DNA from 2 places in the Vibrio sp. TH_r3 genome. Region 1 is predicted to be linked to the other one. Evidence: riboswitches for the same ligand, from Rfam matches in the RefSeq annotation. Region 1 holds a riboswitch; the other holds the start of a gene.
The links. Region 1 has a riboswitch for thiamine pyrophosphate ahead of thiD (bifunctional hydroxymethylpyrimidine kinase/phosphomethylpyrimidine kinase). Riboswitches for the same ligand answer to the same signal wherever they lie in the genome.

Region 1 (3,420 bases):
TTTGTTTGGTTGATTGGCTAAGTTGTCTATTAGCAAATTGAAAACTAAGGCAGACATTATCGACAACATTAAGCCAAGGTAATAGCAAATCTTGTTGCGCCATATAAGCGACATGTTGGCTTATATGGCCTGAAAGGTTGGTGTGCATAGTGCCGGACCAATTAATCTGGTCATCTAGTAATCCTGCTAAAAAACGCAGTAAAGATGTTTTGCCACAGCCACTTTTTCCTAAAATGCAAGTCCATTGGTTTTGTGTAATGGGCATATTCAATTCAGAAAAAACAAGCTGTTGTTCATTTTTATAATTTAGGCTTATGTTGGATAAGTTGATGAGTGTGTTGTCATCCATTTTGCTCTCCTTGTAGCAAGGCAGATGTTATTTGTTGCGAAGATGACGTAATGTGTTTCGAGAAAAAATGGTCTACAGGCCCATGACCCTGGCCAATGTGTAAATTATCAGCATGTAAGATTGCTTGAGTTATGTAATGCTTAGCTAGTGTTACAGCATGCAGTAGCTCGTTACCTTGTGCTAGATAGCTCGCGATAGCAGAAGATAAAGTGCAGCCGGTACCATGAGTATTGTTGGTTGGTATTCTTGTAGCAGGGATGGCCGTGACGGTATCACTACTGATCAACAGATCGGTGCTGTTTTTGCTGTTGGTTAAATGGCCACCTTTAAGTAAAACCGTGTCAGTATTTAATGCTCTGAGTTTATCGATAAGCGCATTCATTTGTTGCTCTGTGGTGGGAACGGCTTCTCCAGTTAAGGCTGCGGCTTCTGGAAGGTTAGGGGTAATGATATTCGCCAAAGGAAGTAATTGTGATTTAAGCGTGCTAATTGCTGATTTTTTTAATAATAAATCACCACTAGTTGCCACCATTACCGGATCGACAATCAAAAATTTAGGTTGATACTGTTTGAGTTTTGTAACCACTGTTTTGATGACGTTTACGTCACTTAACATGCCGATTTTTACTGCTTGAATATTGAGATCGGTAAATACAGCATCGAGTTGCTGAGCGACAAATTCTGGATCAATCGGATAAATACCACTTACGCCTTGGGTATTTTGGGCGGTCAGAGCAGTGATAACTGAACACGCATAGCTACCAGTCGCAGAAATAGCTTTGATATCTGCTTGAATACCGGCACCACCGCCACTATCTGAACCGGCAATCGTCAAAACAATAGGCGTTGTATTTTTCGCTGTCATATAGGATTCCTAAACTTGCACGTATAGGAATAACAGCCGCTAACGGAAGGTGGGTATGCGAGCAGAAAATACCAGCATAACATTTCGGTATGGCTACTAGTTCCCTACGGCAGTGTTAACTGCATCAGGTTCAACGGGTCCCATCGAAATGGTCTCAGCTTAGGCCTATGGCCGTTAGCTCCCCGACTAATATCTAAATTTTATTTGCCGCCAGAGTGTAACAAAACAATGCCTTAAGTCAAAGAAGTTAAAATTGATATAAAAAATGGTCGGGGAAATTGAATGGTATTGGTTATGAAATGGTGAATAGTTAAGGAATATTAAAAATACCAAAGCCGGATGATTTTACTCATCCGGCTTTGGAGTGGTGTTGCTTAGTTAGCGTGTCGTTTAAGTTTATTAAACAACTATGTCGTTAATAATAAACCTTACCAGCCTTTTACTACGCCACCTTTGAAGATTTCTGAGGCTGCGTTGAATACTTCGTCAGTTTGGTATGCTTTAACAAAGTTTTTCACTTTTTCAGATTCAACATTGTCAGTACGAGCGACGATTAGGTTAACGTATGGAGACTCTTTGTCTTCAACAAAAATGCCGTCTTTTTCTGGAGTAAGATCGATGCTGCTTGCATAAGTTGTATTGATGATAGAGAGCGTTACATCATCTAGTGAGCGCGGTAATTGAGCGGCATCAAGTTCGACAATAGTAATGTTTTTAGGGTTTTCTACGATATCACGAACCGTACCTGAAAGACCGACATCTGCACGCAGTTTAAGTAAGCCTTGTTGTTCTAGTAATAGTAGAGAACGGCCGAGGTTTGTTGGGTCATTTGGTACTGCAATACGTGCACCATCGGTAATTTGTTCAACAGAAGTCACTTGTTTTGAATAGCCAGCAATTGGATAAACAAAAGAGTTACCCGCTATTGCTAATTTGTAATCACGATCAGCAATTTGTTGATCAAGATATGGCTTGTGTTGGAAGGCATTAATGTCTACAGAACCATCGTCTAATGCAGCGTTTGGCGTGACATAATCGGTAAACGTAACAAGTTCAACGTCAAGGTCATATTTTTCTTTGGCTACTTTTGCTGCAACTTCGGCAACTTGAGCTTCCGCACCAGCTATTACACCAATTTTGATTTTGTTAGCATCGACTTCATTATCACCACAGCCAGCAAGGACAAGTGTTGATGCTGCCGTCGCGGCAATAAGGATATTTTTTAGACTAAATTTCATGTTACATCTCCTACAATATTATGATTTTTATTATCTATGATCTACTCGGCTAACAACAGCGTCGCCAATGGATTGAATGATTTGGACCAGTACAATTAGCATTACAACAGTGACAGCCATGATCACCACGTCATAGCGATGAAACCCGTAGCGGATGGCAACATCACCTAGCCCGCCACCGCCAACAGTGCCTGCCATGGCAGAATAACTTACCAATGTGACCAATGTAATAGTGACCGAATTCACGATGGTTGGTAGTGCTTCTGGAAGCAGTACTTTAGTAATGATTTGGGTTGGCGTTGCCCCCATTGATTGTGCGGCTTCTACTAAGCCACTCGGTACTTCAAGCAGAGCACCTTCAATAAGGCGAGCAACAAAAGGAATAGCACCAATAGTTAATGGAACAATAGCGGCTGTAGTGCCGATAAACGTACCTACTAATATTTTCGTGACAGGAATAATTGCAACCATTAGAACTAAAAACGGCACAGAGCGACCAATGTTGACGATAGCACCAAGAGCTGAATTTAACTTGGTATTCTCAGCCAAACCGCCTTTTTTACTGATATGTAGAATAACGCCGAGTGGAATACCAATAGCGAACCCAACGACACCAGAAACAGCGACCATATAGAGTGTGTCCCATGTGGCTCCAATGAGTAGATTACTATTGAGACTTAACCATTGTGCAATTAAATCAAAGGACATAACCAAGTACCTCTACTTTTACTTTGTGTTCTTTCAAAAATTCGATTGCCGCATTATCGTTTTCTTCTGAGCCATAAAACTCGGCCACCATCATGCCGAACTTAACACCACCTGCATAATCGAGATCGGAACTTAAAATGCTGACATCAATATCGAATTGGCGTGCGATTTGGCTCATAACCGGCGCATCAACAGTTTCCCCTGTAAATTCTAAGCGAATCAGTGGATGGCTACCTTGAATACGTGTTCGGTTTAATCTG
Region 2 (3,420 bases), on a different contig from region 1:
TTGGTAATGCACTTAGCCGTGGTAATCCATGTGTCGAATATCTATTAAATAATAATCTTAAATACACATCGGGGCCCCAATGGTTACACGAGTTTTTACTCCATGAACGATGGGTCCTCGCCGTATCTGGAACGCATGGTAAAACCACAACCTCAAGTATGTTGACATGGATTTTAGAAGATTGTGGTTATGAACCGGGCTTTTTAGTCGGTGGCGTGTTAGGAAACTTTGGTGTTTCTGCCCGTCTTGGCAACAGCCCCTTTTTTGTTGTCGAAGCTGATGAATACGACAGTGCTTTTTTTGATAAGCGTTCTAAGTTTGTTCATTATCATCCAAGAACGTTAGTGCTCAATAATCTTGAATTTGATCATGCGGACATTTTTGATGATCTTGAAGCCATTAAAAAACAATTCCATCATTTAGTTCGTACTGTACCTAGCAATGGACGTATTTTTTCACCTAAATTTGATAATGCGGTGCAAGATGTTTTACAACGTGGCTGTTGGAGTGAACAAGAGTTCATTGGTGACCAGTCTTGTGATTGGTCGGTAGAAAAAACCAATAAAGATGGCAGTGCATTTGATGTGTTTTTACATAATAAATTAGCTGGTACGGTGAGTTGGGATTTGGTGGGTGATCATAATGTAAATAATGCATTAATGGCGATTTCAGCAGCAAGACATGTGGGCGTAACGGTTGATTTAGCTTGTGAATCCTTGTCTCGATTTATCAATACCAAAAGACGGTTAGAATTAAAAGGTGAAATAGCAGGGGTAACACTGTATGACGACTTTGCTCATCATCCTACTGCGATAAGATTAACCTTAGATGGCTTGCGTAATAAAGTGGGAGATAAAAAAATCATCGCCGTTTTAGAACCAAGATCGGCGACGATGAAAATGGGCGTTCATAAAGCGACATTAGCTGATTCATTATCATTGGCCGATTCGGTGTATTTATTTCAGCCTAAGAATATAGATTGGTCAGTAGAGGATGTTGCTAAGTTGTGTTTACAAGATAACCAATCAAATAACGCACCACAGAAGAGTTTTGTTAGTGATGACATTGATTTGTTTGTGTCTGAGATTCTTAAGGAAGCCTCACACGGGGATCAAATTGTGGTCATGAGTAACGGTGGGTTTGAAGGTATACACGATAAAATCATAAATGGTTTAACATTAATGCAATAAGCCTTATTAACTGTATGACGTTTATAATAATTTTGCGTCGTGAATAATGTGATGAAAATAAATAGAGAATGTTCATGAGTACAAAAAAAACAATTACATTGGCATTTACTGGTGCGTCCGGTGCTCCATATGGGTTGCGCCTACTAGAATGTTTACTCGCAGCTGATTATACCGTGTACTTGCTAATTTCATCCGCAGCTCGAGTGGTATTAGCGACAGAGCATGGTTTAAAGTTACCTAGTGGTCCAGATGCTGCAAAACAAGCATTGGTGAAGCATTTAAAATGTAAACCAGAATTATTAGTAGTATGCGGTAAAGAAGATTGGTTTTCTCCTGTTGCGTCAGGAAGTGCAGCGCCTAAGAAAATGATTGTTTGTCCTTGCTCTGTCGGTACGGTGGCAGCAATAGCTCATGGTATGTCGGATAACTTAATTGAACGAGCTGCCGATGTTGTTATGAAAGAGCGAGGTCAGCTTTTATTGGTTGTCAGAGAGACGCCATTCTCTACTCTACATTTAGGTAATATGCATAAATTATCCCAAATGGGTGTGACCATTATGCCCGCTGCACCGGGCTTTTATCATCAACCAACCAGCATTGATGATCTGGTTGATTTTATGGTAGCAAGAATATTAGACCATCTTGAAATAGAGCAAAAATTGGTTGCGCGTTGGGGATACGATAATCGATAAGTAAATGATCCATTGAATTTTGTAGGTTTTATTTTACTTTTTTTGTCGTTTTTTGCTTGCTAGCAAACTTTTGGCTTTGCGGTTACAATCACTACCGACTCATCGGGGTGCTCATAGTTATTGGCTTTCTTCAATCAAAAACTATTGGGCTGAGATTAAGTTTTCTTAGAACCCGTACACCTGAACCAGATAATACTGGCGTAGGAATTGAGCTAGGATTTATCGACATCCTCCCTCAACCCTGTGCCGCTCATAGACATGGAGAGCGCCCAGTGAAATACACAATTTCAACTTTAGCAATAACCCTTTCATTTTCTACTTTCGCCGCTGATAAATTAACCGTTTATACTTACGATTCGTTTGCTTCCGATTGGGGGCCAGGGCCTAAAATCGAAAAAGCGTTTGAAGTACAGTGTGACTGTGATTTAGAGTTTATTGCCTTAGATGATGGTGTTTCAATTTTAAATCGTCTTCGCTTAGAAGACACTAATAGCAAAGCAGATGTTATTTTAGGTTTAGATACTAACTTGATGGCTGAAGCAAAAAGTACTGGGTTGTTAGCTGAACACCGTGTTGATACCTCTGCAACTATTTTACCTAATGGTTGGTCTGATAATACCTTTGTTCCTTTCGATTTTGGTTACTTTGCTTTTGTCTACAACAAAGAAACCTTAAAAAATCCACCAACCAGCCTAAAAGAATTGGTTGAAAAACGTGATGACTTGAAGGTTATTTATCAAGATCCGCGAACATCGACTCCGGGCCAAGGTTTAATGTTATGGATGAAATCCGTATATGGAGATGAATCTAGCGAAGCATGGAGTTTACTGGCTAAAAAGACGGTTACAGTCACTAAAGGTTGGTCAGAAGCTTACTCTATGTTTTTAGAGGGAGAATCGGATTTAGTCTTGTCTTATACCACATCACCTGCCTATCACTTGATTGCAGAAAATGACGATAAATATGCTGCCGCTAACTTTAGTGAAGGACACTACATGCAAACGGAAGTCGCAGCTAAAGTGAAAAGTTCTCGTCACCCTAAACTGGCCGATCAGTTTATGAATTTCATTTTAAGTGATGAATTCCAAACGGTAATGCCAACAGGAAACTGGATGTACCCTGTTACGAATGTCTCCTTACCAGAAGGGTTTGAAACTCTTACTACCCCACAACAATCTTTGTCTTATACTCCCGATGAAGTGGCAAAAATGCGTAAAACATGGATCCGTGAATGGCAGTCTGCGTTAGTGAAATAACCCTATGAACCAAGCGCCGAAATTAGGACTGATTATTGCGGTATGTATTGCTTTATTTGTGCTTTCGGCGTTAGGAGCGTTAATCTCCTACGCTCCTAATCTCAATCTAAGTCAAATTGTCTCTGATCCTTACTATCTACATGTAACCAAGTTTAGTTTTTATCAAGCGTTATTGTCGACCGTGTTCAGTGTCGGGTTAGCTATTCCTGTTGCTCATGCTCTGTCACGACGACAGTTTATGGGTAAATCACTGTTGCTTAAATTATTTTCTTGTACCTTGGT

Region 2: linked by a shared signal. The riboswitch ahead of thiB (thiamine ABC transporter substrate binding subunit) and the one ahead of thiD (bifunctional hydroxymethylpyrimidine kinase/phosphomethylpyrimidine kinase) in region 1 are both predicted to bind thiamine pyrophosphate.

The regions. Positions count from the first base shown of each region.
Region 1 is NZ_JAWMPW010000009.1:95,086-98,505, forward strand. It holds gene R3X26_RS10215 (ABC transporter ATP-binding protein) at 1-349, opposite strand, end outside; gene thiD (bifunctional hydroxymethylpyrimidine kinase/phosphomethylpyrimidine kinase) at 342-1,214, opposite strand; TPP riboswitch at 1,299-1,409, opposite strand; gene metQ (methionine ABC transporter substrate-binding lipoprotein MetQ) at 1,643-2,452, opposite strand; gene R3X26_RS10230 (methionine ABC transporter permease) at 2,483-3,160, opposite strand; gene metN (methionine ABC transporter ATP-binding protein MetN) at 3,150-3,420, opposite strand, start outside.
Region 2 is NZ_JAWMPW010000020.1:17,202-20,621, reverse strand. It holds gene mpl (UDP-N-acetylmuramate:L-alanyl-gamma-D-glutamyl-meso-diaminopimelate ligase) at 1-1,190, shown strand, start outside; gene R3X26_RS14615 (flavin prenyltransferase UbiX) at 1,265-1,882, shown strand; TPP riboswitch at 1,976-2,106, shown strand; gene thiB (thiamine ABC transporter substrate binding subunit) at 2,155-3,138, shown strand; gene thiP (thiamine/thiamine pyrophosphate ABC transporter permease ThiP) at 3,143-3,420, shown strand, end outside.